3 regions of the Chroogloeocystis siderophila 5.2 s.c.1 genome follow, and region 3 is predicted to be linked to each of the others. Evidence: riboswitches for the same ligand, from Rfam matches in the RefSeq annotation. Region 3 holds a riboswitch; each other region holds the start of a gene.
The links. Region 3 has a riboswitch for cobalamin ahead of NIES1031_RS19965 (sirohydrochlorin chelatase). Riboswitches for the same ligand answer to the same signal wherever they lie in the genome.

Region 1 (10,786 bases), on a different contig from region 3:
TCTAAATGACGATGAGTCCTCCGGAGCGAGAGGAAAAAAAGGCAAGGGTTATCGTCGATAACGACCCTGTACCTACTTCATTTGAAAGATGGGGACAGCCTGGTCACTTTGACCGCACCTTAGCTAAAGGTCCAAAAACAACAACCTGGATTTGGAACCTACACGCTCTCGCCCATGATTTTGATACTCATACCAGCGACCTAGAAGATATCTCGCGCAAAATCTTTGCGGCACATTTTGGTCAGCTGGCTGTGATCTTCCTCTGGTTGAGCGGCATGGAGTTTCATGGCGCTCGCTTTTCAAACTACGAAGCTTGGCTAAGTGATCCAATTGGGATTAAGCCAAGTGCGCAAGTTGTTTGGTCAATTGTTGGTCAAGATATTCTTAACGCCGACGTTGGTGGTGGTTTCCACGGCATCCAAATCACCTCTGGATTATTCCAAGTTTGGCGTGGTGCTGGTTTTACCAATTCCTTCCAGCTATACGTAACTGCGATTGGTGGTTTAGTGGCAGCAGCTTTGATGCTATTTGCTGGCTGGTTTCACTACCATAAGCGCGCTCCTAAGTTGGAATGGTTCCAGAATGCGGAGTCGATGCTGAACCACCATTTGGCAGGTCTACTGGGCTTAGGCTGTTTATCTTGGGCAGGTCACCAAATTCACGTAGCTTTACCAGTCAATAAGCTATTGGATGCTGGAGTAGCACCAAAGGATATTCCCTTACCCCACGAATTCATCCTGAATAATAGTTTGATGGCAGAGTTGTATCCTAGTTTTGCCCAAGGGTTAACGCCCTTCTGGACATTGAACTGGGGACAATATGCTGACTTTCTCACCTTTAAGGGTGGATTGAATCCTGTAACAGGTGGTTTATGGTTGACCGATACAGCGCACCATCACTTAGCTTTGGCTGTGCTATTCATCGTTGCAGGTCATATGTACCGCACAAACTGGGGTATTGGTCATAGTATTAAAGAAATTTTAGAGAACCACAAAGGTCCTTTCACAGGTGATGGACACAAAGGTCTCTATGAGAATATGACCACGTCGTGGCACGCCCAGCTAGGTACAAACCTCGCGATGCTTGGTTCGCTAACAATTATCGTGGCGCATCACATGTACGCGATGCCTCCTTATCCGTACTTGGCAACTGACTACGCCACAGCCTTATCGATCTTCACTCACCACATGTGGATTGGCGGCTTCTTGATTGTTGGTGGAGCAGCCCACGCGACGATTTTTATGGTGCGTGATTACGATCCAGCAGTGAACCAAAACAACGTGCTAGATCGGGTAATTCGTCACCGCGATGCGATTATTTCGCACCTGAACTGGGTGTGCATGTTCCTTGGTTTCCACAGCTTTGGTTTATACATCCACAACGATACAATGCAAGCGCTGGGTCGTCCGCAAGATATGTTCTCGGACACTGCAATTCAATTGCAGCCTGTGTTTGCGCAGTTCGTTCAAAACATCCACACCCTAGCACCTGGTTCTACCGCACCTAACGCGCTGGAACCTGTAAGCTACGCTTTCGGTGGTGGTGTGGTTGCTGTAGGTGGCAAAATAGCCATGATGCCGATCGCCTTGGGTACGGCGGATTTCATGATCCACCACATCCATGCTTTCCAAATTCACGTTACAGTATTGATTCTACTGAAGGGCTTCTTATTTGCTCGCAACTCGCGTTTGATTCCAGATAAAGCGAATCTTGGTTTCCGCTTCCCCTGCGATGGTCCAGGTCGCGGTGGTACCTGTCAAGTATCAGGTTGGGATCACGTGTTCTTAGGTTTATTCTGGATGTTTAACACCATTGCGATCGCAGTCTACCACTTTAGCTGGAAGATGCAGTCGGATGTGTGGGGAACGATTGACCCAGACGGAACCATAGCACATATCACGGGTGGTAACTTTGCGATGAGTGCAAATACCATCAACGGTTGGTTACGTGACTATCAATGGGCGCAAGCAGCGCAAGTGATTCAGTCCTACGGTTCAGCACTCTCTGCATACGGTCTGCTGTTCTTAGGCGCTCACTTTGTTTGGGCTTTTAGCCTTATGTTCCTCTTCAGCGGACGTGGCTATTGGCAAGAACTCATCGAGTCGATCGTTTGGGCACATAATAAACTAAAGGTCGCCCCAACAATTCAACCCCGCGCACTTAGTATTATCCAAGGTCGTGCGGTAGGAGTAGCTCACTACTTGTTAGGAGCGATCGTGACAATCTGGGCGTTCTTCGAGGCGCGCATAATTTCAGTAGGTTAGCATTTAGCCATCAGCACAGCGTTTCAGTGCGATGTCAGCTGATGGCTTAAGGTCAGAGGATTCACTAAACCTATGGCAACAAAATTTCCAAAATTTAGCCAGGATCTCGCACAGGACCCGACAACACGTCGTCTGTGGTACGGGATTGCCACAGCCCACGATTTTGAAACCCACGACGGGATGACCGAAGAGAATCTGTATCAGAAACTCTTCGCAACTCACTTTGGTCACGTGGCGATCATTTTCTTGTGGACCTCCAGCCTCCTGTTCCACGTAGCCTGGCAAGGTAACTTTGAACAGTGGATTAAAGATCCACTCAATATTCGTCCGATTGCCCACGCAATTTGGGACCCTCATTTCGGTAAAGCCGCAGTCGATGCGTTTACGCAAGCCGGCGCAACATACCCTGTTAATATTGCTTACTCTGGTGTCTACCACTGGTGGTACACCATTGGGATGCGGACAAACAACGACTTATACAGCGGTGCAGTATTTCTATTAATACTTGCTGGTGTATTCTTGTTCGCTGGCTGGTTGCACCTGCAACCTAAGTTCCGTCCTAGCTTGTCTTGGTTCAAGAGCGCAGAACCACGCCTCAATCACCACTTGGCAGGTTTGTTTGGTGTTAGCTCACTTGCTTGGACGGGTCACTTGGTTCACGTCGCGATTCCTGAATCGCGCGGACAACACGTTGGTTGGGATAACTTCTTAACAACACTTCCTCATCCAGAGGGCTTAAGACCATTCTTTACAGGGAATTGGGGCGTTTACGCTGCTAACCCTGACACCGCAAATCATGTTTTCGGTACGTCACAAGGATCAGGAACTGCGATTCTTACCTTCTTAGGTGGCTTCCATCCGCAAACGCAGTCACTATGGCTGACGGATATGGCACATCACCACTTAGCGATCGCAGTGCTGTTCATCATCGCCGGTCATATGTACCGGACAAACTTTGGAATTGGTCACAGCATCAAAGAGATGCTCAATGCCAAGAATTTCTTTGGCACCAAAACTGAAGGTCAGTTCAACCTGCCACACCAAGGGTTGTACGACACAATTAACAACTCACTACACTTCCAGTTGTCCTTGGCACTTGCTGCACTGGGAACTATCACTTCCTTGGTAGCCCAGCATATGTATGCACTGCCTCCGTATGCATTCATGGGTCAAGATTTCACTACCCAAGCTGCGCTGTACACTCATCACCAATACATTGCTGTATTTCTGATGGTAGGTGCGTTTGCGCACGCAGGTATCTTCTGGGTACGTGACTATGATGCAGAACAAAACAAAGGCAACGTTCTTGACCGCGTACTACAGCACAAAGAAGCGATCATCTCGCACTTAAGCTGGGTATCACTATTCCTAGGTTTCCACACCTTGGGTTTGTACGTCCACAACGACGTAGTAGTTGCCTTCGGTACACCTGAGAAGCAAATTTTGATTGAGCCAGTATTTGCTCAATTCATTCAAGCTTCGCACGGTAAAGTACTGTACGGCTTGAACACCTTGCTATCTAACCCAGATAGCGTTGCTTCTACTGCTGGTGCTGCATGGTTACCAGGCTGGTTAGACGCAATTAATGACGGTACTAACTCGTTATTCTTGACAATTGGGCCTGGTGACTTCTTAGTTCACCATGCCTTTGCACTAGGCATTCACACCACAGTTCTCGTTCTGGTTAAAGGTGCTTTGGACGCTCGTGGTTCCAAGCTCATGCCAGACAAGAAAGACTTTGGTTATGCGTTTCCTTGTGATGGTCCAGGTCGTGGCGGTACTTGCGATATCTCAGCTTGGGATGCCTTCTACCTCGCTTTATTCTGGGCGTTAAACACAGTGGGATGGGTAACTTTCTACTGGCACTGGAAACATCTAGGTATTTGGCAAGGCAACGTCGCACAGTTTAATGAGTCTTCTACGTATCTCATGGGCTGGCTGCGAGATTATCTATGGTTGTACTCAGCACAGTTAATCAATGGGTACAACCCATATGGTATGAATAACTTGTCAGTCTGGGCTTGGATGTTCTTATTCGGACACCTTGTTTGGGCAACCGGCTTCATGTTCTTGATCTCTTGGAGAGGCTACTGGCAAGAGTTAATTGAAACTCTTGTTTGGGCACACGAACGGACTCCACTTGCAAGCTTGGTTCGTTGGAAAGACAAGCCAGTTGCTATGTCCATCGTTCAAGGTCGTTTAGTTGGTTTAGCACACTTCACCGTTGGCTATGTTCTGACGTACGCAGCGTTTGTGATTGCTTCAACGGCTGGTAAGTTTGGTTAACTAGCTGTTTAGAAGATTAATCTAATTCCCTCACAACCACTGTGGGGGATTTTTTTTGCTAAAGCAAGATTAAATACTCTGATCCCCGACCTCCAATCTCTTGTTTATGCTAGTTCTAGGATGAGAAAGTTATTTTTTATAGGCTTTAATGGCAAACTCTAGGCTCGCTAAACTTGGTACCTATCTGCGTCCTCACTGGCGAACGTGTACAGTAGGAATTTTGGCTTTATTAATCGTTAATGCGTTAGGAGTTTATATCCCTTTACTGATTCGTAACATTATTGACACGCTGCAAGTTACGTTTAGCTTTGGTCAAGTTATTCAGTATGTCGTACTCATTTTTGTGCTGAGTTCCGTCATGTGGGTCATCCGCATGATTTCGCGGGTAGCGCTATTTGGTGTAGGACGCCAAGTTGAGTTTGACCTCAAACAAAAAATTTTTGAACATTTATTAAGGCTTGAGCCATCCTATTTTGCTGCGAATACCGCAGGTGATTTAATTAACCGTGCAACGAGCGATGTCGATAATATCCGACGGTTATTAGGATTTGCCGTTTTGAGCATCGCGAATACGATATTTGCTTATGCCTTAACACTTCCCGTCATGCTGGCAATTAGCGTGCAACTCACGCTAGCCGCGATCGCCGTTTACCCAGTTATGATGTTTCTCGTGCAGCTATTTAGCGATCGCCTCCGTAAAGAACAGCAACAGGTGCAAGAAGAACTCTCAACTGTCAGTGAATTGATTCAAGAAGACATGAGTGGCATTGCCCTGATCAAAATTTACGCTCAGGAGCAAAACGAACGCCGTGCGTTTCGCCACAAAAATCAGCAGTTACTTGATGCGAATCTAAAGTTAGCAAAAACACGCAATACCTTGTTTCCGCTTGTCAGTGGACTTGCCTACGTCAGCTTACTCATCCTCTTGTGGCTAGGTTCGGGACAGCTGATAGCTGGTACTCTTTCTGTAGGTGATTTTATTGCTCTAATACTATACGTCGAGCGACTTGTTTTTCCAACTGCCCTATTGGGATTTACAATTACAGCTTATCAACGTGGCGAAGTCAGCATTGATCGCATTGAATCAATTTTAACTGTATCGCCAAAAATTCAAGACACAAATGAGTCGATCACGCTAGCGCAACATGTCCGAGGTGAACTAATCGCCAGGAACTTGAGTTTTACCTATCCTGGTTCGACAATACCAGCGTTAAAAGAAATTAGCTTTAAGATTACACCAGGAGAAACTGTAGCAGTTGTTGGTCCTATTGGTGCCGGAAAATCAACACTCGCAAATGCTATCCCACGCCTGCTTGATATTGAACCAGGAAAACTCTTTTTGGACGGTAATGATATCACTCAAATCAAACTACAAGATTTGCGTAGTGCGATCGCTTACGTTCCCCAAGATAGTTTTTTATTCAGCACCACAATCAAAAATAATATTCGCTACGGCGATCCTTTAAGCGAACAAACTGAAGTCGAATATAGTGCCAAACAAGCTCAAATTCACCCAGAAATTCTCAATTTTCCGCAACAATATAAAACCATAGTGGGCGAACGCGGTATTACACTTTCTGGCGGACAACGACAACGTACTGCTTTAGCAAGAGCTTTATTAGTCGATGCACCCGTATTAATTCTCGACGACGCTTTATCCAGCGTAGACAATCAAACTGCAACTAAAATTCTCAACAACCTTTCACGCGGAACACAACGAAAAACCGTTGTCTTCATCTCGCACCAAATGTCTGCCGCCGCAACTGCCGATCGTATTTTTGTGATGAATCAAGGTCAAATTGTACAAACAGGAACTCACGCTGAACTTTTGCAGCAGCCAGGACTATATCGTACATTGTGGAATCAGCATCAGATGAAAGAATTACTGCAATAAAACTTCTCGAAACTAAATCGGTTGTAACTGCTCTACAGTGATAAAATGATTTTCCCATCGGTTCGGTGAAAAACCAGAGGTAACGGCAAAAGTCCGGTGTAAATCCGGTGCTGTCCCGCAACTGTGAAAGAAGTTCTGAGTGAGTCAATCTAATTTCATAACTTGAGAGTTCAAAACTCAAAATCTAAAGTCAGAATACCCGCTGAAGAGATTCTACGCCAAGCGGCGATCGCCTATAAAGCAAAACATTGTGTTTTGAATCATTTTTGCATAAAGTAGCTAGGTATCAATCACCGATTTATCTGCGAGGTATAAAGTATGTCCAGTAAGCATTTTGCACCATTTTGGCGACTGAATCTTTTTGTTTTGAGTGCTAGTCTAGGATTTCTATTTTTGATCACAGCACAACCAGCTTTAGCACATCACGCCACAGGAGGAAAAACCCCAACAAATTTCTTTGAGGGATTTATCTCAGGGTTAGCGCATCCCGTGATTGGTTTGGATCATTTGGCGTTTGTTGTTGCCATTGGATTAATCGCCGCAGGTCAAGTAAACGGTACTATCATTCCAGCAGGATTTGTTTTAGCCGCACTTGTCGGAACTGGAATTCATTTACTCAACTTCGATTTACCAGCAGCAGAAATTGCGATCGCATTATCGGTAGTCATCCTTGGCGCAATGCTAGCGATTCCGCGAAAACCCAATTGGATTGTGTTACTCATTTTAGGTGCGATCGCTGGTTTATTTCATGGTTATGCTTACGGAGAAGCCATCATCGGTGCAGGAATGATGCCATTAGTTGCTTACTTACTTGGATTTAGCTTAATTCAGTATTGTGTAGCAATGTTAGCGCGTGCGATAGGTAATTTGATTATTCACAAAACACCAAATCGACAAATCATGCGACTTTGTGGTTTAGCAATTGGTGCAATTGGCATTGTTTTTATGACCAATTTATTATTTGGATAGTTATCAAAAGAGTCTATAGTTGTAGCGAGGTGTATTAAAACAATTTTTGCACCTCAGTTTTATCAAGCAATTTTAGTGTCTTTTATCCTTTCCTTGAGAGAATCAAGAAACGAATTTCGAGAAGCATTTATGCAGCTATTTTTGACTTTTTGAGATGAATAAAATTTTTCATTCTGATCAGCAAAGCACGAGGATGTCGAGCAATTGGTTGTGCAAATTGTTCCAGCATTTCATGAATATTATCAACTTTGGTGTCAACCAGTCCAACATTCATTGCTTGAGTGGTAGAAAGATAATTACCAGTAAGTAAAAAGTAATTTGCAACATTTAAATTACCTTCCCGCCACTGCGACAACTTCCATCCACAAAAGCAATTGTACGAATTGGGCACTCAATGAGATGTCTATAAATATCTACCACCTGATCATAGATATATGTTTCTCCTTTTTTCAATTTGCTACGAGCATTGTCTCCCAACATTTCTTTCTATGAAAATCCATCTGAAAAATAACCTGGGGTGGTGCTATTAGAAATCATACATCGAACACTTTTGATAGTCAGTACTTTATCAAGTGCTTCTTTTAAGAATTGAGTATTTTCTAAGCTGAAAGCATTACGTTTGTTAAAATCGAAATTAATGCACGCTATGCGACCTAAATAAAATTCTTTTATGTCAACAATGGTACTATTTTTCATTCAATTACCTCAACCAAGTTTTTGATAAGTCAAAAATCTGCGCGGTAGTTTATATACGGGTTATTTTAGAGAAAATTGATTAGTGCTGTCTTGTCAATTCTTGCTAAAAAATAGTGAAATCTTGCGAAAGTGGAAACTTGTTACTAATTTAGAATTGAATTTTGCTACTATAAAATGTATGTTAGTAATTCACATCATCAAAAATAAACGGAATTATTGATTATACATCTGATGCTATTTGATCACCGATAGCGTAACAATCTCAAATGCAAGTAATTTAACTTCTAGCTTTTTGATAGGTTTTAGGCGTCAATCCTGTATATTAGTGGAAGACTTTAGTAAATTGGCTTTGATTTTAAAAACCTACCTGCTGAGAAATGTCAGCAATGGCTATTTGCTTACTTAACAATAACTTTGCTTCTGCAATCCTGCGTTGATTGACATATTGATGAGTTGTTAATTCAGTTGATTGCTTAAATAACCTAGCAAAGTGATAAAGACTCATTTGTGCTACTGAAGCGATCGCCTTAAGTGATAAATCCTCAGCAAGATTATCATTAATATAATATACTCAACTACTTGCTGTAGTTGTTTTCTAGAAAAACGATTATTATATTCTAAATCTAGCTTCCGAACCGAGTAACGCCTCAGCAAAGTAATTGCAAGATTAGTTTTGAGAGAATCGCTATAAAGATGACTGCATACTCCCTTCGATGCGATTTCTGACTTTAACAACAGTCCAATTTGATAAATTAGAGGATCGGCAGTTGGGAAGTGTGGCTTAATCTCAATAGAATCGGGAGAGATAGATTCATAAGCAATCCTAGCTACAAAATTTGGCTCTAAAAAAAGTAAAGTGAACTCTGTTTCTTTAGCACAAATCGCTTGACATTGCACATTTGCTGGTAAAATTTCAATATCTCCAATGGTATACTGTGCTTTCTTCCTTTGCTTATCAAACAGCCGTTCTGATTGCATGACTTGCTGATTGTGATGTACAACAACTACGTGATGAAGTCCACAAATTTTGGGTGTTTCTCCTGGAGGTTGTTGGTGATGTTGCACATAAATTTCTTCCCAACCCAACTGGTAACTAGAAAGCAAAGGCTTGTTAGGTAGGATTTGTGAAATTTAAGATTTAATATATCTGACATTTGAAACATTGCCGCACTTAAGCGATTGTGCAAATTTCCTTGAATCAAAGGATGCAGAAACGGTAGACGCGGCAAAAATTGAGGTTTAACTTGAACAATACCAAACCAAATCAGCATCAACCAGGTCAAAATTGCAATTCCCTGGCATAACCAACTACCATCCCCACCATTTGTCCGCCAGCAATTAAGACAGAACCTAAAGCCCCAATTTCGGCACCTACTAAGGTGTAGCTTAGCAATCTACCCAAATTGAGTAAAAGATGGAAGGTAAACTGTTGCTGCCAAAGGGGAGAAGTTTGCTGCTGCGTCAATGATAATGAAAACGCTGTCGTCAAGGGAACACACATTCCCACACAGTGTCCAAAACTCCCTAGAAAACCTATGGTTATCATTAACAATAGGTCAACCATTAATCATTTTTGTGATTGAGTCACTCCAGGAACATTAACAACTTCAGTATCAAAAATTCGCTTGCCGTTATGAGCTAGAGCCATATGATTATTAGCATTTAAACTTACTGTAATCTCGTTTCTTCCTGGTTGTAAGTTTTCTAAATAGTACCAAGAGCCGTACAAGCGTGTAAGCTTTTTGTTATTAATATAAATGTGACCGTGACCTTCTCCAGGAGTTGCATCTGTGTTAACTCTTTCTGGCGCAAATTGAAAATTAGTCACTTTAACTTCTAGGTTATAGCCCTTCATTGCATCTTTGTGTACAACCAAGTCAACTGTTGGTACAGCTTGACCTGACGGAATTTCCATGATTTTATCGTGGTTATCCGCATGATTATGGCTGCTAGGGCTATGAGATATAAGACTTTGATATTCTTTATTTTCTACCCTATTATTAATACTGGCAAAACTAAATAAAGCAGCTAATGTAATTATAAATTTGGAGACCATTGTTGAAAATAAAACTTAAATATTTATTCATTAATAAGAGTTATAAGTTAATACCAAATATTTATTTTTTCCAATAATTTCAATCAATTAACCTAGACAGAAATTAATGCGTACTCACAAAAATTTGATATTAATTTAATATTTACAACGATTTATCAACTTTGTCAAAAGACAAGCTGTCATACTTGATGGCATTACAATAAAGCAAGGCAAAGTTCGCGAAAGAGATCGCCTCTTTGTTCAAAATTTTGAAATTGGTCAAAACTGGCACATGCAGGCGACAATAACACGACACGCGCATTCATTTGTGGGGCTAATTCAGCAGCTCTTGAAACAGCCTTTTCCATTGTTTCAACAATTTCGTAGTTAGAGTATCCCACCTCTTTCAATCGCTGCACGAAACGAGGTACAGCATTGCCAATGAGTAAAACAACCGCAGCTTTTTCTTGAATTGTTTGCAGCCAACTTGTATCATCACCAGCTTTCGCTTCACCCCCAGCAATCAAAATCACAGGACTAGCTACCGCCGATAAACCAACTTGCGCCGCGTCATAATTTGTTGCTTTACTGTCATTAATAAAATCAACTCCGGCAATTGTGCAAATGTGTTCCAAACGATGC
Region 2 (10,786 bases), on a different contig from region 3:
AGCATTACTGGTACATTGGCACCTTCAATAGGTAGCAAGGCGAACATTGTAATTATCCAGGCTAGGAATTGAGGAATACTTTCTAGTAAATTAAAGGAATTTTCATCAAAAATCCATTGTGTTACTTGGTTATCAGGTATACTTTGCCATACTGGAATCCAGACTAAACTAGAGATTACAGTACTGATGGCGACAGTATAAATACGATACCAGTGCGTAAGTATAAACGAATTACGTTGCTGCAAATAAGGGACTTTTTGAAGCTCATTTCTGTGTTTAATCCAATTGTAAAAATCTTCAATCCAAAAACTAAGAAGCACAAGTGCTGTTGCGCAGATAGACAAGAAAAAGAAGTAGTGAACAGCAATGCCCAAAGCGTTAATGAACACCCAAAGTAATACTACCCAAACTGGCAATCGTTCGCGCCGCTGAAGATTACGAATAGCTAAAACTAAGCAACACAAAGAGGCAATAACAAGTAAAATAGCTAAAGTATAATGGCGGGCTTCTTGCGCTTGATAAATCCCGTAAGGTGACACTACCATCATTGCCGCTGCAATTTGCCCGACAATTAACGAACGAAAAGCTAAATAACCCAAACCAAAAATCGCTGGAATCGTCGCAACTCCGAAAATGACACTCAGCGATCGCGCTACCCAAAAAGAAGCTAATTCATCATCGGTAGAAAATAATTTCATCCACAGATGCATGAGGACAAAGTAGATTGGTGGATGCGTACTCTCACTCATCAAATGCTGAATGACATCATTCACTCCGGCGTTGAGATTAGGCTGTAGCGGTTGTAAAAGGGTATCTAGGGCGATCGCTTGGTCGATGGGAACAGTCCGAAAACTATTCCCTAAACTAAAAACTACAGTAGCAAATTCATCGTTCCAGGGAGGTTTTGCTGTTAGGTTAACCAAGCGTAAAATACTACCAACTATTATCCATCCTAACAAAAGAAATACTTGCCAACCAACTGACGATATCCGAAAAAGCTGTTGATGTTGATTGCTATTCTTAATTTGGCGAGATTGCGGTTTCATCAAAATTCAACTATTGAGGTGACATTAAGCCGAAAAGTTTGATTTGTGGGATTTTTAACGACGTTTTCTCACTATGGCTTAGTTTCCTATCAACTTAGTGCATAATGATATAAAGTTTAGGGAAAAATGCTCAACGTCTAATATTTAAAGAGAAAAAAGTAGCTATTCTGTTGAACAGCTTACTCGTTTAACATCAAAAAAAATATTGACAAAAGAAATATTGTATGTCGGAAGCGGGAAAAGAAGTTATGTCGTTTGAGCCATAAATAGGCGATCGCAGACGATATAGCTAAGATTGTCTTCTGCATTCACTAACCAATAATAAGAAGCTTTGATTTCTATTGTTAATTCAGACTTCCTCTTTTTGCTCGTAGTGACGACATCCCTGACAAGGACCTTCAGGGTTGACAGCACAGCGAATATAACGCGATCTCGCATTAAATCTACAACTAATGTCACCAATGAGATACCCAACTCCTTCTAGGTAATAGCTATCTGGAGGTAAAGAAACCGGATAGCGCCTAGCCCTTATCCTATTTGTTGCTGTCATCGCCCGTCTCAACTCAGCTTGCATTCTTTTTTGAGTACGGCGCATAATCCATACTGAAAGTAAAGGCGGGATGAAACCTACAGCAATAATCCAGAGTAGCGCTAACACTGTGTACCTCAAAAGGCTTCTAAGATTCGTATATTCGTTTTTTTCTTGTATAGCCCTAGTCAATAGAGTTAGGACACTATATATGCTCATAGTGATTTCCCTGAAGGAAGTTTAACCCTGACCCCTGCTATAGCAAGACGTATTAAGATGAGGACATTTATAATCCTGAGTCTCCGTTGCCACAGCGAAAACTCCTGTGCGCGGGTTAAGAGCGTTGAGGGGAGTTTTCAAGACAAAGCTTTCCAAAAAGCTAATTGCTAACTGCTATATATCTAGAATAGATAAAAACTTGCTCAATAGTGGTGAGTAACTTCTTTACTAGTCATTACACTCTTAGGCTAACAAGTGGAGACTGTAGCCAGAATTAATATTAGCTCTAGTGAACAGCGCTAAATATGCAAGCTGAGAAAACCAAGTTTGTTTCGCTGCGGTGATGTTGACATAAGTTTTCTTCGCTTTTTAGTGAGGCTGCGTAGTGTATTTGCTAATTGTGCGGCTTCGCGTTCAGCACGAAATAAATCAACTTGGCGAGTTGTTAAGACAAATGTACCTGCTTGTTTACGTTTAACACAGGGAACTGATGTTTTGAAATACTCACAGGAGCTTTTCACGTGATTTTTGTCAACAAGGCGATCGCAATTTACTTCACTGGCGATCACTTTCAACTCTAGTATTGCATCTTCCAATTCTGCCGCCATTTGGTTGATTCTTTGGGCTTGTGCGGCTAGGCGTTGCCATCCTGTTGCTCGTTGCGGCGTATCTTCGTATAGTAGCTGTGGTTGGATTGGTTGGATGGCGTTTTTGTTCTGCTGCGGTTGGCGGATTGGCAATTGTGGCGATCGCTTACTGGGCGTACTTTGCTTGGAAAGGTATTTGCGTCTTGCTTTAATTCTTCTCATGCTAGCTAAAGACAAGTTTAGGTAAGTTGCTAAGTCACTGCTATAGTAGTACAAATGAACTACAGTGTCACGGCTAAAAGCTGAAATTCCGAAATTTATACATTAATTACTCACATCACGGATGAATTTATTTATCCTGTTCGCAGAGCAACCCCCCAACTGCAGCACGGGGCTTTACGCATCACGATTATAAAAACAAGGCTTTGAGGTGGTGTTTGAGGGTGATCGCGCGCACTGTCGATTGAAAAGCAATTTGGCGATCAGCAGCAACTAATGCTGAACTATGATGTAATTCGGTAGCATTCCGACGTGTGCAGCTTTACCGCGAATGATGTTCGCGTTGTCAAACCAGAGACTTCGCACAAATCGGATACCATCAGTTTCAAGCGATGTGATGAATTCGTGACTTGGGCTATTTGTAGGCATTTACTAATTACCAACTACTGATGAACTGTGCCATCAGGCATAATCGTTCCTGTTAAACGCGCACCTGTAAGTTTGACTAAAATGCGATCGCCAACGCCAATCCGTGCCCCGCGTAAATCAGCACCACTTAAATCAGAACCACTCAAGTCAGCACCCACTAAATTGGCTTCACGAAGATTCGCATGACTAAGGTTAGCCTGCAAGAGATTCGCGCGAAACAAATTCGCTTGAAATAAATTTGCGCCACTGAGATTAACTTTATGCATAAAAGCATCGCTGAGATTTGCACCAGTAAAATTAGCATTGCGAAAATCTCGACCCGAAAGATCTTTTTCTTTCAAGTTAGCGCGTTTAAAATCTGCACCCCAATAGCGAGTATTACTTGATTGCGGGCGAGGGGGGCGATATGACGGTGGTGGTGGTGAGGCTGGCGGTGGAGTAGCGACGGTTTTTTGTTGAAGATGCGATCGCAGGCGATCGCGTGCTGTATTAATTTCTTTGAGAAACTCGTTTGCTTTTTGTTGCAGTCGCGGATTATCTTTAGGAATCCGATCCGGATGCCAAATAAATGCCAAATCTTTATAAGCTTGGTTCACTTCTTCGAGTGTTGCACCTGGTTCTAGTCCCAGAACTCTGTAGTATCGCTCGTTGGCACTCATCTACGTTCTTTACCCTGCGTGGTTGCTATTTTTTATCTAGCATGGTTTTTCCGTGCAGCAGCAATCATTGATCGCTCAACTTGCCCGAAGCGGCTTGCATTTCATTATAAATATAAGGTGTGATACACATTATTTTATGCAATCTCTCAACCGCGTCCTCGGAAGTCTCAAATATTACTGGCTGATTACGACTGGAGCATTAATTAGCTTATTACTGCTAACAGCAGCGAATGCTATTACTCCGCAACTATTTCGCTGGGGTATTGACCAAGGTATTGCTAGCTTCGACTATCAAGTCATTTTTGAAGTTGCTGGCGCGATGGTTTTGGTCGCGATCGGGCGCGGCTTATTTAATTTTGGACAAACTTTTTGGGCAGAAAAGGTTTCCCAAGGCGTCGCCTACGATTTGCGCAACATAATTTTTAGAAAAATCCAGAATCTCAGTTTTAGTTATCACGATCAAGCACAAACTTCGCAGTTACTGACGCGGATTACCAGCGATGTCGAACAAATTAGGACTTTTGTCGGGACAAGTTTGATTCAAGTGGTTGGTGCTGTCGTCACGTTAATCACCATCGCAACGATTCTAATTATGATGAACTGGCAATTAGCATTAATTACGTTGGGTTTAGTTCCCATCGCTGCGATGATCTTAGCACGATTTCTCATTAAAAATCAAAAGCTGTTTGGTCAAGTACAAGAACGACTTGGAGATCTCAATGCAGTTTTGCAAGAGAATATTTTTGGAGTTCGTGTTGTCAAAGCTTTTGTGCGCGAACCGATAGAAATGGCGCGGTATACCAAGCTAAACGATGACTTGGTGAAGGTTAATATGAAGACGATCGCCGCGATTCGCAATACGTTTCCGTGGATTTTTCTACTCAGTAACCTAATCACTGTTATTGTTGTTGGTGTCGGTGGAATTCAGGTGATTGGCGGGACATTTTCGATTGGTGAATTAGTCGCGTTTAACTCTTATCTATTATTTATCCTGCAACCAATCTTACTCATTGGTTTCGCCGCCCCTGCGATCGCCCAAGCTGCTGCTTCTGCTGAACGTGTCTATGAAGTTGTCGATGCGGAAATTGAAATTAGCGATCGCCCTCATGCTGTACCGTTTGAAAAATGTGGGGGTCGTATCACCTTTGAAAATGTCCATTTCCGCTATCCAGGAGCGACGACAGAGGCTCTCAAAGGCATTTCGTTTGAAACTAAACCTCAAGAATTAATCGCCATCCTCGGCATGACAGGTTCGGGTAAAAGTACGATTATGAACCTCATCCCTCGCTTCTACGATGTCACCGCCGGCGCTGTCCGAATTGACGGGCGTGACGTGCGCGATTTTCAGTTAGAAAGCTTGCGATCGCACATTGGTATTGTCTTTCAAGAAACAACGCTCTTTTCTGGTACGATTCGCGATAATATTGCTTACGCAGAACCAAATGCCCCCTTAGAAAAAGTCATCGACGTTGCTAAAACGGCTCAAATCCATGACTTTATCGCGAGTTTACCCGATGGCTACGATACAACTGTCGGCGAACGCGGTTTAGGGTTATCAGGAGGACAAAAACAAAGAATTGCGATCGCGCGAACTCTCCTCACCAACTACCGCATTTTAATTCTGGATGATAGTACCTCAGCAGTTGATGCCAAAACAGCGGCTGATATTCAAGAAGCTTTAGATGACTTAATGCGCCGCAAAACTTGCACATCTTTTGTCATTGCCCAAAGAATCAGCACTGTCCGCAACGCTGATCGCATCTTACTCATGGACAAAGGACACTTAGTCGCCCAAGGAACGCATGAGGATTTGATGCGCACTAGTACACTGTATGGTTCAATTCTAGAGTCGCAAATGAAACAACCAACAACAGCCTAGCTAGGGGTGAGTAGTGAGTGAAAGAGTATCTAGTGACTAGTGTTGTTCAAAAGCTCTCGATCTGCCTAACGACTGTTAATGCCGAGTAACTTACACCCGCAGTTCCTTCCCCTGGATGCGTTGAGTCACCGACTAACCATAAGTGCTTAATAGGAGTCCGATTGGCAAAACCAAACGGACCAAAAGTTGGTATTCGTTGACCAATACCACCAACAATACCTTGATCTCTTGCTGTGTATCTAGCAAAAGTGCGCGGCGTTGCAGCTTCTACGTGAATAATCGTTTCTGGTGTTAAATGGAAAAATTGACCAAGTTTAGAAATTGCCTCTTGCGTATACTTCGCTTTTATTGCCGCATAATCATGACAGCGCCACCACGGTAACGGATCGACAAACGAAGAAGCAATAATTGTTCTTTTTCCTTCTGGAGCGCGACCGTCACCAGGACGACTTACCGAAACAAACAACGAATTATTGTCGCCAATCGGACCATCAGCATCATACATAAATTGCAGATGCGGCGGACATCCAACCGGAACCGCGCTTTCTTCTACACCCAAGTACACGACAAACGCACCGGAAGCTTGGGGTAATTTGTCTACGCGTTTTTTGTAACCACTAGGAGCATTTTTACCTAACAACTGTACCAAGTTTTGCACCGTAACGTTCGTAACAACATGGTCGGTTAGTTCTGTCCAAGTTTCACCTGTTTTTTGATCGCGGATAACGACACCAGTTGCTTTATTATTTTCTACTTGGATCTGTTCTACTGTATGGCGCATCAGGAGTTTGCCGCCGTCTCTTTCTACAGCAGATACGAGGCGATCACTCAACACCTGCATACTGCCTTCTAGATGATACAATCCCTGTGGTAACTGCGATACGCTCAACGCCGTCGCCGCGTAAAGTAATGCGGTTTCTTCTGCATCCACCTGCGAATAAAGCTTGAGTTGCAAATCTAAAAATGTTCTCAAGCGCTCATCGTTTCCTAAGCCATACGCCCGTAGCGCATCACCTACCGTCATCAAAGTAAACGGTAACGTCACTAAAGTTCCAGGGCGTACCGCCGTTGCAAGTTGCCACAAATCCCACATATTGCGCGGTGGTAATACCGGATCGCGTCCCTGAAATGCCCAGCTTGCTTTAAATAAAGTTGCGATTAACTGCCAAAATGGTTCGCTACCAGGAAATTGCCGCTGACGTTCGGTTTGCCACTTTTTGGCATCGCGCCATACGTTAATCGGCTGTGTTTCTCCAGGGAGATAGACTGCACACGCCGGATCGCAAGGAGTTGCGTGTGGTAAATCAATTTCAAGTTCACTAAAGATGCGATGATGAATTCCTCCAGGTTCGAGTCCCGCTACTTGCGTTGCACCTACATCAAAGGTAAATCCCTTGCGCTTAAATGTAGAAGCACACCCTCCTGGAACTAATGCTTGATCTACAACCAACACTTGATAGCCACGATGCGCTAATAATGCACCTGCGGTGAGTCCACCAATTCCAGCACCAATTACAATAATCCGAGATTTGCTACTGCCTTTCTGAAGGTTTGGCATAGGTTAAGCAAAAGTAATAACTTACATTATTTTAATATTAAGTTATGTAAAGATGCTCGGTTTTGCGCTCACATAGTTCATTGCAGACTAAGATGTATTATTTCTTAGTGCGATTGCCCAAGCTGTGAACCATAAATCGTGCTACTATTAGGTAATCAATAATTCGGTTCTAATGGGGGTCAGCCATTAGAGGTAACGGGGAAAGCTCGGTGTAAATCCGACATTGTCCCGCAGCTGTGAAAGAAGTAATGAGTGACAAAGGTTGAATTTAAATGAATTATGAGTCAACAAAACTCAAGATTCAGAATTTCTCAAATCAAAAATCGCTCAAAACTATCTAAAGTCAGAATGCCCGCCGAAAAAAACTCTACCTATCTATCTGCGAGGTACAGATGATTTATAAGCATAAGAATTTATCCAGTCTGCTTGAGAATATACAACTACCAACCAAAAAGCAATTGATTGTTAGGACTTAATTAATTGCAAGTGTTGAATCTTTAACTTAACTAAATTAACTGACTCAAAGTGCGTATTTTGAATACACACGACTATTTTTAGTATAGAGTTTAGCCAAAAAGCTTATTTTTCTCATGCAGCCGTAGTATTAGACTAGCTTGCGATCGCCTGAAACAGTCGCAGCACAACTAAGATAATTTTTCATGTCTGCGCTTCAAAATTCATTCTATATCTTTCAAAATCAATGAACAAACATACTTTATTTATCTGCACGACCTGTGCCAGCGTGTGGCAAGATGGCAATCGTGTTGGTGAGAGTGGTGGACAACAACTGTTACAACAACTTCAGGAATTAGCACAAACTTGGGAATTGCAGCATCAATTTTCCATTCAAGCCGTAAAATGTATGAGTGCTTGCAATCGTGCTTGTGTTATTGCCTTTGCCGCCGAAGCAAAGTTAACGTATCTTTTTGGAGATTTACCAAAAGAGGAAAGTGCGCCAGCGATCCTCGAATGTGCAACTCAATATTACACTAAATCTGACGGTTCTTTGCCTTGGTCGGAACGACCAGACCCCCTAAAAAAAAGTATTTTAGCAAAGATTCCACCCATAAATATTGCTGCTAGTTCTAATAGGAATTAACAAACAACGATGACTCCAAAGTGAGGAAGCAGGTGCGATTATCTGATAGTATCTGGCAAGGAAATTTTGGCTACTGGCAAAATAACTTTATTCATAATAATTTGCTGGTAATAGGCTACGCAGCATGGCGGGGATTTGAGTCATTTGGGCGGGGAGTTGTCATTTGTGATGTGGACACCTCTGTTACTTACTCTACAATGACAAATCTCGATACAATTTCCTTCACACTTCAATTTATGCCTTCTAATCTGATTGAGTGTTACTTGCGATCGCAATCTACTAGCTCATCAATAATTTCCTCTATTCTCCCCGCAGTTGCAACATACAATCCCCATCAAGACATTGTTTTAATGCTAAAAGCTTATCCTCAAATTGAAGTCAATCTCTTACATCAGCTAAAGATTACTCCACTCAATTGTTACGAACAAGTGTGCAAACGATGGGAAGAATTTCAACCAAGCCTAATCACCTAACATTTACTGTGTGCCTTAATGATCAAGCCAAAAGCAACTAATATTCCCAAACCAACTCGCTACCAAAATGCAGCGATAGATTATTATATAGGACTCACAAATTCCTCCTATCTTCATTACGGGTATTGGGAACCACTACCGGAAAAAGGAGAGGAATTGACTCTAACTCGCTTACGTGCAGCCCAGGAAGCCTATGCAGCGAAGTTAATGAGTTTTATCCCAGAAGGTATAAAAACTGTGCTTGACGTAGGTTGTGGTATCGGTGGTAATGCAGCGTATTTGTGCGATCGCGGTTTTATTGTCGAGGGGTTAGCCCCTGATACACTTCAACAAGAAAGGTTTATCAAAAATACTAACAATCAAGTACTTTTCTATTTAACAAGATTTGAAGATTTTCACACATCACACTTCTACGATCTCCTTTTGTTCAGTGAAAGTAGCCAATATATTGCTGTTGAAGATTTAGCTCAAGGTGCGGCTCGTTTACTAAGTAGTGGTGGCTACCTGTTGCTTGCAGATATGATGCGTTCTGATGCGGAATATCGAGAGGGCATTTTTTCTAATTGTCATGTAGCTAGCAAACTTCACACGGCTTTGATCCAAGCTGGATTTAAGTTAATCAAGTCTGAGGACATCTCAACTCAAGTTGCGCCAACAATTGATTTATGTGTTGATAACTTCCGTACTTTTGGGCTGACTACTGTTAAATACATTGCTGATGTCGTGGCGATCGCACTTCCGCCGTTATACACACTTGGGCGTTGGGCATTTAATCGTTGGCTAGAAAAGCCGATTGTCGAAGGGTTAGCAGCACGCGCCATTTTTGATAGCCATCTGTGTTATCAAATCCAACTCTGGCAGAATTCATCATTAATACCCAGTCGCTTGGGGTGATTTCTTGGGAACGTTGAGCGATCGCTAACGTAAACAGCCATCTCGCATGCAATAATGATTATGATTATCAAACGCTAGCTTTCTTCCAACACCACTTTTGTGGTTGAGTTGCACGCTTTCTTTTTTAATTCGCCAAACTTTTATTTGCTTAGCTTATAAATGTCTACTCATTCTATTACCAGTATTATTCAAGTTGTTGTGTCTAGTTTGACTGTTGCTTTGGGGATAATATACGGCAATGACAACACTATAGCCACAGAAATCACCCAATTATCTGAGTTTCCCAGGCACAAAAATTCGGCTTCGTACCTACAACCAGTTGCAGTAACACCTAAAAACACCCCAGAAGCGACAGAAGAACAAGCAGCCGATATTGAACTAACTGTCATCGACAAACTGTTAAATGAACCCGTATTTTCACCCTTTCGCCGCGAGGGAACAGTACAAGATTCCACCCGTCCAGTTTACGTGATTACGAATGAAGAAATGAAAGCACAGGGTGCTAGAACTGTTAGGGAAGCACTACGATTTTTGCCTGGAATCTTGGGTGATGGTACAGTTGGGACAGAAGTTAATGCATTAAGCGGTCAATTTATTCGAGGTGCTAATACAGGTCAAGTATTAATATTGCTGGATGGTAGACCGATTAACAACCTCGGCGGTGGCGGTTTCGACCTTTCAGAATTTACCACCGATAATATCGAAAGGGTGGAAGTTTTACCAGGTGGCGGTTCTACACTCTACGGTTCAGATGCGATCGGTGGAGTAATTAATATTGTCACTCGTCGTCCCACAGGTGAAATTATCACGGAAGCCAATGTTAACCTTGGGGCTTATGGGTTAAACCAACAAATTGTTCAGAATAGTGGAACAATAGGTGACATTTCTTGGGTTGTAGGTTACAACCGCACTCAAGCACAAAATAATTATCCTTTTGTAATTCCTGAAGCCAATTTTGAGGGAACTAGAGCCAATAATGATGCCCTCTATAACAACTTTAATATCAAACTCGAAACAAATTTAGGCACGCGCAACACTTTAACTCTATCAACTCTATACTTAGGTAAAGAACAAGGAGTACCAGGAGGAGTCCCCATTCCTGAACCCGAATTTGGTCAAGGATTTTTCAATTCGCTTACCGAGAATAATCGCAAATACACAGACCAAATTCTCACAGATTTAACCTGGAACTCCC
Region 3 (10,786 bases):
TCCTCTACCATTGTCTTGAATTTTCAAATGTAAAGATTTTACGGTTGTTTGGATATCAATCTTGACTTCATTTGCTGCTGCGTGTTTCCAAATATTCGTGAGTGACTCTTGGACAACACGGTACACGGCGGTTTGAACTTCAGCCGGAATCGGATGTTGCAGCGATATATAATAAGTTGGAGAAAATCCTGTAGAATGGTGAAATTCAGTAACCAAAGCAGTGATCGCCTGCTCTAAAGATTGACCGTGCAGTGGATCAGACCGCATCGCGGATACAGATTGTCGCACCTCGCGTAACGCTTGCGATCCAAGATTTTTGGCTTGTGCCAAGAAAGTTTGTGCTTTTGCAGGGTTAGATTGCCACAATTTAAGCGCGGTTTCTAGCTGCAAGTTCAAAGCTGTTAAAGAGTGTCCTAGCGAGTCATGGATATCACGCGCAATTCGGTTACGTTCTTGTAGTGTTGCTTGATCTTCAATCCGTAGCGCATATTGTCGCAGTTGTTCATTGGCGATCGCCAATTTTTCTCTGATTTTTCTTTCTGCAAGCACAGCATTCATCAACAACAATACAAATACTAAACTTAAACCAAACGAAAGTGCAAAACTCAACAACGTAAATCGCAAACGCTCTTGCAACACTGGCACATCAGGAACGTGTTGAAATCGATGAATTAATGTGAGGATAAATAAAACAAACGATAAACTAGTTACAATAATCCGTCCTGGTAATTGAAAGATTAGACAACTACGGATAACAAGAATAATATAAAGAAATGGAAATAGCCTAATTCCTCTGCCACTCACAATTCCAGCAAACAGGATAAATAAAATTTCTAACGCAGTATAAAGTATTTTATGTATTGGCTTCCCTGTCGGCATTCGCAAGCCCAGTAGCCCAAAACAAACTAAACTAATAAGTGTTAAAGATGGTAAAGTATGAAAGCGACGAAAGTGAATTGATAAAGCTTCTGTAATCGCAACCGTGAATAAAAGTAGCCATTCTAACAACAGTAAAAATGGCAAAGGGTGTGTACTAATTTGAATTGGACGACTCATAATTATTGTAGATGTCCGAATACTTTAGAGATAGAACAAAATCAAAGCAGCTATTAGAAATGCGTGGAAAAACTTCTTGACTTAATACCAATCACCTCAGTTTACATTTATTGTTCTTTTACCTAGTAGTGAATACATGACTTTAGTCATGGTTAAATTCGTGACTTTTTCCTCATGCTACTCAGGAAGACAAGTTTATAGGATGGTGACATCACACATGAAGAAGTTAACGATGATGTCGCAATCAAAAAAAGTCAAATTTATGTCGCTGTTGGCTGGTGTAGTAGCACTTTCTACCGTCTTTGCACCTTTAGCCAACGCACAACCTGCTGCACCTCAAGTAGGACAACGTGCTGGTGCAGGTAGAATGGGTAAAATGGCAGGTATTGAACTTTCTGCGGAACAACAAGCTCAAATGGAACAAATCCGCAACGAAACACGCACTCAAATCGAAGCCGTTCTTACCCCCGAACAACGCCAACAATGGCAAGCGGCAACTCAAAACGGGCAGCGCCGACGCGGTGCAACGGCTAGCTTAAATCTATCCGAAGCGCAAAGAACTCAAATCCGCCAGATTATGCAATCCTCAAAAGAGCGAGTCACAGCGGTTCTTACCCCCGAACAACGCCAGCAAATTGAGCAAAGAATGCAGCAGTGGCGACAACAGCGTCAGCAACGCAATCAAACAAACAATTAGCGACTAGCAATCAGCTTTTAGCCAAACCTTAAGATAAATCAGAGACCAAGAACTGTTGCTGCCCAGCATTTCTGATTTAACCTTGTAGATCAATTGAAGGACAAAAGACCGTAAATTGCCTCTAAATGGTCTTGTAGTAGCTAATTGCTAACAGTCAACAGCTAATCGCTTTGACGAACAACCCCTCCGGTAGTATTTTTGAACTGGGGAGAATCAGTTAAGATAACAAGGCACAAGTGATCTGTCACAGTATAGGGAAACTTCGGTGTAAATCCGAGGCTGTGCCGCAGCTGTAAAAGAAGTTGTGAGTCATGGGCTATTAGTTTTGGGTAGGTCAAATCAACCCAAAACTGACAGAGTAAGCCATGCTTTACCCGCTCAAAACTCAAAACTCTCTGAAGCCAGAATGCCTAACTGTAACTTGCTCACACTATTTCCTGCGTCGCACAGGAACGGAGCACTGAAACAAGGATGCCTACGATTAATACACTTAATTCCACCCTGTCAAACACCCCAGTTAGCACAATTCATCTACCCCCTTTACCATTACGTCGCCCGTTACTGATGATTGGTCATGGTACCAGAGATGCAGCAGGGCGACAAAGCGTTTTAGACTTTGCGGCTGCCTATCAAGCCTTAGATACTTCTAGACCTGTTGTACCTTGTTTTTTAGAACTGACAGGTCCGACGATTCAAGAAGGCGTCGATCAGTGTGTTGCTCAAGGATATACTGAACTTTCCGCTTTACCAATTTTGTTATTTGCGGCGCGGCATAATAAATTTGATGTCACTAACGAACTCGACCGCGCGCGTCAACGCCATCCTCAAGTGAAATTTCACTACGGGCGGCATTTTGGCATTACACCAGGAATAATCGATTTATGGCGATCGCGTCTTGCTGAAGTTGACGCTCCGCAGTATAGTCGCGCTGATACAGTTTTGTTATTTGTCGGTCGCGGTTCGAGCGATCCTGATGCTAACGGCGATGTTTACAAACTAGCGCGAATTCTTTGGGAAGGTAGCGGCTATCAAACCGTAGAAACCTGCTTTATTGGAATTACCCATCCTCGCCTTGAAGAAGGTTTCCGCCGTGCGCAACTTTACCACCCCAAGCGGATTATTGTACTTCCTTACTTTCTCTTCACTGGAATACTCGTCAACAAGATCTTTGATATCGCTGCGCAGCAACAAGCGCAATATCCAGAGATCGCTATTACCTGTCTTCCAGAAATGGGACTACATCCACAGTTATTTTCGATTTTGCGCGATCGCGAAATCGAAACTCAACTCGGCAACGTGCAGATGAACTGTGAAATGTGCAAGTTTCGTCTAGCAGCCCTAAATAACCACGATCATCACCATCACCATCACCATCACGATCATCACAGTCACGAACACTCGCACCCTACAGTAGATCCTTACGCTGATCTCGAACAATATCACCAAAAAATTTGGCAAGTTCCTTAAGAGAGATCAGTAATTGGCTATCAGCAGCAAAAATGAATATATTCTGTCATGCTGATAGCTAGTAGCTGAAGCCCAGTTATGTCTAAAGAATTTGTCGTTGGAGAAACAGTACGCATCGTCGCACTACCACCCTACTTAAAGACAGCTGATCCTATGCCAATGTTACGCCCACCAGACGTGGTTCAAATTGGTGAGGAAGGCATTGTCATGGATCGCCGTCCCGGCGGATATTGGAGCGTTCGCTTTACGCGAGGCACTTTTTTGATCGACAGTCAATATATCGAAGCAGCTAGCAGTTCAGAGGAGTCACCATCGACTAGCCATTTAGAGCAAGCAACAACAATAAATCAAGTTGACACGCAACTACAAAGCAATGAAGATGGCATTCCCTAATGTAAACTTATATTAAGTTGAGCTTTTTATTTGTACCATGCTGTCTCGTCGCCGTCTTCTTCGCGCAATTGCCTGCTGGTGTATTGCGTTATCTACTTTGTTTTTTGCCTCACCAAGCTTCGCAATCGGAGGTAAACTTCCATCACTTGACCAACCTGCACCAGAATTTACTTTACCAACCAACACGGGAGATGGAGAGATTGCACTTGCTGATTTGCGCGGTAAGTGGGTAATATTGTACTTTTACCCCAAAGACTTTACAGCAGGTTGTACTTTAGAAGCGCGACGTTTTCAGCAAGATTTACCAAAATACACGGCACAAAATGCCCAAATTATTGGTGTCAGCGCTGATTCTGTAGATTCCCATGCCGAGTTTTGTGACTCAGAAGGTCTAAAATTTCCTCTACTTGCAGATACGACAGGCAAAGTCAGTAAAGCCTATGGTTCTTGGTTGGGTAATCTCTCGGTACGACATAGTTTCATCATTGACCCAAATGGTATTCTCCGCGCCACCTTCGTCAAGGTCAATCCCGCAATTCACAGTACAGAAGTGTTATCTCGTCTAACTGAATTACAAGCAACGGTGTTTTAAGGAATAAATATCTACGACACGCAAACGCGAACAAAACTCTTTCACTAACTACTAGCCACTAACTACTCACTACTCACTTCTAGATACAATGTCTCTAAATTGATTCTTGGAGACTGTCTATGGATTGGGAATTAGACACGCGTGCCAAAAAAAAGGCGCGTAATCAAGCTATCCAACAGTACAAGCCCTTTGTAAGATTGCGCGATACAGAAGCACTACTACGTCGCAACACTGTAGCATTACTCATGCCTATTGTGCCGTTGTCGGTAGAATATCGTTTGCAACGAGCATCAAAACTCGCAGAAGAATCACTAGCTGAGTTAGCAGAAATTGATCTTGACGCGATTAGTGAAACCGAATTGCAACCAGTCCGCATTCTAATTGGCTTGAGTTTTGTTGGGTTTGGCGCGCTATCTACTGCGTTGTTGCTACTTTACCTATCTACCTTGCATCCTGAACTTGACTCGATCGCACAAATACGGCGCTATTGGTATCAATACATCTGGTTTGTCTGTCTCGGTGTAGCAGGATTATTTGTACTCGGTAGAGAAGCAATGCGATCGCCTTACCTTGATGTGTCTTCACCACAAAAGATTGGTTGGGATGATGAATCAAGTTGGCAGTAACGTTAAGTAAAAAAACGCCCTGCCACTGTGTCATGGCAAGGCAGTTAGTGGTGTGAGGAGCAGACTTTATGTCTACTTATAGATAAGCATAATAAATGCATATGGCAGGTTGGTGGCAGTAAGATTGCAATACTGTGACAAAAGAATTACGAGAGGTTAACAACTGCGATCACTGTCAACTGCAAAATGCTTAATCGGTAACTGAATAAGTTTGACGCACCACGAGCGATCTCGCAGTGCAGAAATTAATTTAAGCTTCAACATCAGATGCTAGAAGTTTTGACACCTCTGCATGGGCTAGTACGGCAGCTGGTTCTTGCTGTAGTGCATGATAATACTTGCGCTCGAACGCGTTACCTAGTTCTGATGGCATCAGCAATTCGCGGACATCACGCATCAATTCTTGGAGATCATCATGCAATATTGGTTCATCTGCTGAAAGCATTTCATCAATATGCACAATAAGCTCAGAAATGCGATGTAGCCACGCAAATTGTTCATGTTCAATGACAAGTTGCAGTAACTCTCCACTCGATACGCGTCCACGTCTTTGTTCATAATTAATGCGTTCTGCTTGTAGTAAACAAGCGTGGAGGTGCAGTAGTTTGTTGCGTAAACTGCGTAGATACTGATGTTGCCGTATTCTGCGGAAAAGTTGATTAGAAGTCAATGGAATCCATCCTCCTGTTACGATAGTCTTCGATAGCTAAAATTAGGTTTACTGGAAAATTCTTATTACAAATGCACAATAGCGGCTGACTTGTTGGTTAGTTGGTGTCCTGACATATTTGCCATTTCGTGCTAAAGATAAATAGCCTATCTCCCACGCGCTTTTCGCCTATTCTAAATAAGCCTGCGCTTTTTGGGACATTGGTGAAGTATCTTATGCCACTGTTACAAGCTATCTAATCTTGGCAATAGTTCGCAATTCCTCACGAGTGCGATCGCGCTTTCTACTTTGGTTATCTATATGATTAATCATATATCAAAATAGTTGCATATTAAAGGTAACAATTATTACTATTAAACGAACTGAAAGATTCGGAAAACCGCCTCATGTCACTAGCATACGCAATTTTAGGTTTTCTGCGAAAAGAAGCAATGACAGGCTACGAGCTTAAAAATCAATGTTTCGATCAAACCATTGCGCATTTGTGGCGTGCAGATCAAGCGCAGATTTATAAAACGCTCGATAAGTTAGTAGAAAGCGGTTGGATCGCTTGTAAAATTGAAACACAGTGCGATCGCCCGCATCGCAAAGTATACAGTATTACAGAAATTGGAAAAGCTGAGCTTTGGAAGTGGCTGCAATGCCATCAACCCTTACCCACAATCCGCGAACCTTTGCTCATTCAATTATTTTTCGGCGCTGAATTATCCAATGAAGCAATTGTGCATTTGCTCAAACAGGAACTCGTAGCGCATCAAAAAAAACTTGCTGATTGTGACCAAATCACGTTACCTCCTTTTGAGGATGCATCGACAAATCGTGATCAAAAGATGCAACAGTTAGTCCTAGAACTGGTTAAGCAAAAAGAACAAACATACATTAACTGGCTCCGTACCGCAATTGATGTCGTGAGTCACTGGCAAGAAGCGTGAGTGTAATTGTCCCTTTATTAGCGATTCCATTTGAAACATCTGTTATAGCAGGGGTCAGAGGTCAGAAATCAGTTGACAGTGAAGAGTGTGTGGGAAGACTTTGTCAACTGTCAACTTAGCGTGTTCAATGTCCTAACTCTATTGACTAGGGCTATAACGAGAGAAGCCTTAGAGTTTGGTTTAATCTAAAAAGCAGTTGTCTGTCATCCCTTCTCTCTTCACACAGAGGTGTTTATCATGGCTGATTTGCTGCCTAACACGCTTGTAGACAATCCTTGGTCAAGCCTACCCGTTGTGGCGTGGCAAGATACGTATGCAACGCTACATATGTGGACTCAAATCATCGGCAAAATTCGGCTAGCGTTGGCTCCCAAACTTAACCATTGGTGGCATTCAACTTTATATGTCACTCCACGCGGACTCACAACTGGCTGTATACCTTATAACACGCGTACCTTTGTCATAAGCTTCGACTTTTTGGCGCACAATCTACAGATCGAAACAAGCGACGGCATTAGCCAAACAATACCCCTTGTGCCGCGTACAGTAGCAGACTTTTATCAAGAGGTGATGGATACTCTGCACAAAAGTGGAATAGAAGTGCGCATTTGGACAATGCCCCAAGAAGTGGCTGAGCCAATTCCGTTCGATCGCGATCGCCAACACGCATCTTACGATCTGCAAGCTGTACAAAAGTTTTGGCAAATTCTCATTTAAGCCGATCGCTTGATGAATATATTTCGCTCGCGCTTCGTTGGTAAATCTAGCCCCGTACACTTTTTCTGGGGTAGTTTCGACTTGGCTGTCACGCGCTTCTCTGGGCGTGTAGCCCCAGAACATCCAGGAGGAATTCCCAACATGGTAGACTGGGTGACGCGCGAGGCATACTCGCACGAAGTCAGTAGCTGTGGCTTTTGGTTTGGGGGTGGGACAGTCACAGAACCAATTTTTTACTCTTACGCCTATCCTGAACCTGAAAAGTTTCGCGATTATCCAATCCAGCCGCAAGAGGGATTCTACAACACAGATCTGCAAGAATTTATTCTGCCTTATGCAGCAGTACAGCAAGCAGACGATCCCGATGCAATAGTTCTTGCATTCTTCCAGAGTACTTACGAAGCAGCGGCAGATTTAGCTAGCTGGGATCGCGCCGCGTTAGAGCGGTAATATTGGTTAGTTGAAGTTGATACAAATAGGCAGCAGCAAAGCAGAGGAGAATACATAATACAAACTCTGATAGCAGGCAACTAAACCTTTTCAAAGTCCCTCATAAGTGGGGGATGCAACGAGGACTATCAATTCAGCACTGTAGATCAGGAGTCATAAAGATTAAGCTGAAAGAATAAACCATAAAAAACCACTTGGTTAATGTCGCTTACTCTTGGTGGAGATGGATATATTAATTGTTGAGGATGAAGCTGAAATTGCCGGATTGATTCAACTTGCACTAGAAAAAGAAGGATTTTCCTGTCAAAGTTGCCGTGATGGACTCGCGGCTTTGCGCTTATTTCAAGAGTTACAGCCCGATCTAATTATCCTCGACTTGATGCTTCCTGGTTTGGACGGACTCGAAGTATGTGCCAGAATTCGCCAAAAACCTGGCACTAAAGATCCTTACATACTGATGCTGACCGCTAGAGGTGAGGAAATTGACCGCGTGATTGGTTTATCTACAGGTGCGGATGATTACCTTGTCAAGCCTTTTAGTCCTAGAGAGTTAGTGGCACGAGTGCGGGCGTTGTTGCGGCGGAGTTTGCGCCAAGGCGGACAACATCAAATTCATCGCACACAACATTTTATCGTAGATGTAGAACAACGTTCTGCCAGTCGTCAAGTGAGCAGCGATCGCACTGAAGAATTAGACCTGACAACCTTGGAATTTAACTTACTCAGCACCTTTGTCAGCAATCCTGGTCGGGTGTGGAACCGCACGCAGTTAATCGATAAACTTTGGGGTAGCGACTTTTTCGGCGATGAACGCGTTGTCGATACTCACGTTGCCCGATTGCGAAAAAAAATCGAACCCGATCCTGCCAGTCCCACGTTTATTAAAACTGTTGTTGGTGTCGGCTACAAATTTGAAGACGCAGCAACGTCATAAAACTCATGACGAAAGTAGATTTACGCAAGCAAAACTTACCACTCGCATCGCGCTTGTTTCTGTCCCATTTATTGGTGATGATGGTGGCGGTAATGAGCCTTGTAATTATCGGCAAAGTCTCTTCGCCGCGCTTTTTTGTCGTCCGTCTCGAAGAACTCGAAGGCACAGGCTACCGGCTACGCTTTGCGCGGACTGAACTGATTCACGGATTTGAAAGTGCTTGGTTTCGCGGTACAGTTTGGTCGGTTGTTGTCAGTACGACCGCAGCAGGCGGACTCAGCTACTGGGTATCTAAACGCATTATGCAGCGGCTAACAGAAATGGAACAAATTACCCAAAAATTTGCAGCTGGTCAACTCGATGCACGCCTACCTGCAAGTGATATACCAGAACTACAACGCCTCGGTGTTAGTTTCAACCGCATGGCAGCAAGTTTGGAAGATGTTGAACAACGGCGGCGCGAACTCATCAGCGACTTGACGCACGAACTGCGGACGCCCTTGACCGTTGTGCGCGGCTACTTAGAAGAATTGGCGGATGGCGAAGTCGAACCATCAACCGAAATTTATACGCGTCTAGCACGAGAAACGCGCCGTTTAGAACGCTTGGTAAACGATTTGCAAGAACTCTCCAAAGCCGAGGCGGGGTACTTACCGATCAATTTACAACCTGTCAATCTTTACCCGCTGTTAGAAGCTTTGGTAGAAAAGTTTTCCGACCAGATTTTAGAAGATGGTCCTGTTTTGCGCCTCAATTGTTCGCCTCAACTACCACCCGTGTTAGCAGACATTGATCGCGTCGAGCAAGTTCTAGTTAATTTATTAGGTAATGCAATTCGCTACACAAGTCAGGGTGCGATTACGATTCGTGCTTGGACGCAATCGCGTAAACTGTGGATTGCGGTGAGCGATACAGGAATTGGCATTGCCAAACAAAATTTACCACACGTGTTTGAACGCTTCTGGCGTGCAGATCGATCACGCGATCGCCATTCGGGTGGAACAGGCATTGGCTTGGCAATTTCTCGCCGCTTAGTTGAACTCCAAGGCGGTCAAATCTTTGTTGAAAGCGAACTTGGTAAGGGTAGCACTTTTTCCTTTTTCTTGCCTTTAGCTTAATTGACAATGCTGGCGAATAAATTCGCGCGTTGATCGCCTCTTTCTACCTCGGTGATACGGGTCGGGTAAAGATGCCTTACCCTGCTTGCAGGGATATCTCTACATTCGCGTACGGTAGGGAATCGGATCTTCTAATCCTAACTCAGCAAAAGCCGCGAGACGCAATCGACAAGCATCGCAAACTCCACACGCGATCGCACCTCCCGCATAGCAAGACCAAGTTTTTTCCCACGGAACGCCTAGCTGATTGCCCAATTGAATAATTTCCGTTTTTTTCAAGTTGATCAACGGCGTTTCAATTGTGATCGGTTGTCCTTCGCGTCCTAGCTTCGTACCGAGGCGAAAAACCTCCTGCATTGCTTGAATATAATCAGGACGACAATCGGGATATCCTGAGTAATCAAGCGCGTTAACGCCGATATAAACGCGTTGTGCTGCGATCGTTTCGGCATAAGCTAAGGCAAAGCTCAAAAAAATTGTATTGCGCGCCGGAACATACGTCACCGGCACATTTTGAGACATCTCTGACACAGCGCGATCGCTTGGTAATTCAATACTGGTATCCGTTAATGCTGAACCACCCCACGAACGTAAATCAAAATTAACGACCTTGTGAACTAAAACTTGAGTCGATTGCGCGATCGCGATCGCCGCTTTTAACTCGCGCTGGTGTCGCTGCTGATAATCAAACGAAATTGCATAGCACTTGTAACCATCAGCCACCGCTTGATACAGTACCGTAGAAGAATCTAAGCCCCCAGACAATAAAATGACAGCTTTCATCAATCAACCTCTCTGTTCAATCATCTTTTTAATTTCTAATTTCCCTGAACCCTGAACTCTGAACCCCAATCCCTTAATATAGGGACAGGTAAAAAACTGACACATTACGCTAACGCTACACACATCAGCAAAATCACAATGAGTGAAGCCTAGCTTGGTGATAAACGTGACAATCGTCGGAACATATAAGTAATTTTGAAATTCTTCATAAATAGAGTCACTATGCTACCATCTGGATGATTTGCGACTTTAATCCAGTTAGGATTGCGTATGGGCGCTGTTACAGATGCGTCTTTACATTTTGGTGGTGGAGGAGAAGACAGAGGAGTGCAAAGCATGACAGTGGGACAA

Region 1: another riboswitch for cobalamin. It lies ahead of NIES1031_RS08435 (HupE/UreJ family protein); the one in region 3 lies ahead of NIES1031_RS19965 (sirohydrochlorin chelatase).
Region 2: another riboswitch for cobalamin. It lies ahead of NIES1031_RS13830 (DUF1636 domain-containing protein); the one in region 3 lies ahead of NIES1031_RS19965 (sirohydrochlorin chelatase).

The regions. Positions count from the first base shown of each region.
Region 1 covers NZ_MRCC01000006.1:61,932-72,717, reverse strand. Annotated here, with positions in the region: gene psaA (photosystem I core protein PsaA) at 6-2,264, shown strand; gene psaB (photosystem I core protein PsaB) at 2,337-4,550, shown strand; gene NIES1031_RS08440 (ABC transporter ATP-binding protein) at 4,699-6,444, shown strand; cobalamin riboswitch at 6,486-6,665, shown strand; gene NIES1031_RS08435 (HupE/UreJ family protein) at 6,763-7,413, shown strand; gene NIES1031_RS24255 (hypothetical protein) at 7,541-7,687, opposite strand; gene NIES1031_RS26340 (helix-turn-helix domain-containing protein) at 8,465-8,614, opposite strand; gene NIES1031_RS23230 (hypothetical protein) at 8,620-9,087, opposite strand; gene NIES1031_RS24815 (urease accessory protein UreH domain-containing protein) at 9,389-9,655, opposite strand; gene NIES1031_RS08410 (hypothetical protein) at 9,677-10,165, opposite strand; gene murD (UDP-N-acetylmuramoyl-L-alanine--D-glutamate ligase) at 10,360-10,786, opposite strand, start outside.
Region 2 covers NZ_MRCC01000010.1:174,374-185,159, reverse strand. Annotated here, with positions in the region: gene NIES1031_RS13860 (glycosyltransferase family 39 protein) at 1-1,046, opposite strand, end outside; gene NIES1031_RS13855 (DUF6464 family protein) at 1,396-1,704, opposite strand; gene NIES1031_RS13850 (hypothetical protein) at 2,094-2,603, opposite strand; gene NIES1031_RS23830 (hypothetical protein) at 2,874-3,029, opposite strand; gene NIES1031_RS13845 (pentapeptide repeat-containing protein) at 3,044-3,688, opposite strand; gene NIES1031_RS13840 (ABC transporter ATP-binding protein) at 3,825-5,567, shown strand; gene crtD (C-3',4' desaturase CrtD) at 5,614-7,125, opposite strand; cobalamin riboswitch at 7,273-7,499, shown strand; gene NIES1031_RS13830 (DUF1636 domain-containing protein) at 7,826-8,224, shown strand; gene NIES1031_RS13825 (hypothetical protein) at 8,257-8,697, shown strand; gene NIES1031_RS13820 (methyltransferase domain-containing protein) at 8,716-9,591, shown strand; gene NIES1031_RS13815 (TonB-dependent receptor plug domain-containing protein) at 9,751-10,786, shown strand, end outside.
Region 3 covers NZ_MRCC01000020.1:7,275-18,060, reverse strand. Annotated here, with positions in the region: gene NIES1031_RS19975 (sensor histidine kinase) at 1-1,056, opposite strand, end outside; gene NIES1031_RS19970 (Spy/CpxP family protein refolding chaperone) at 1,259-1,753, shown strand; cobalamin riboswitch at 1,972-2,184, shown strand; gene NIES1031_RS19965 (sirohydrochlorin chelatase) at 2,225-3,220, shown strand; partial or broken gene sipA (regulatory protein SipA) at 3,299-3,508, shown strand; gene NIES1031_RS19955 (peroxiredoxin) at 3,654-4,205, shown strand; gene NIES1031_RS19950 (hypothetical protein) at 4,325-4,831, shown strand; gene NIES1031_RS19945 (hypothetical protein) at 5,082-5,501, opposite strand; gene NIES1031_RS19940 (PadR family transcriptional regulator) at 5,888-6,433, shown strand; partial or broken gene NIES1031_RS25825 (DUF5996 family protein) at 6,671-7,600, shown strand; gene NIES1031_RS19930 (response regulator transcription factor) at 7,824-8,534, shown strand; gene NIES1031_RS19925 (sensor histidine kinase) at 8,540-9,652, shown strand; gene queC (7-cyano-7-deazaguanine synthase QueC) at 9,752-10,435, opposite strand; gene NIES1031_RS19915 (Gfo/Idh/MocA family protein) at 10,772-10,786, shown strand, end outside.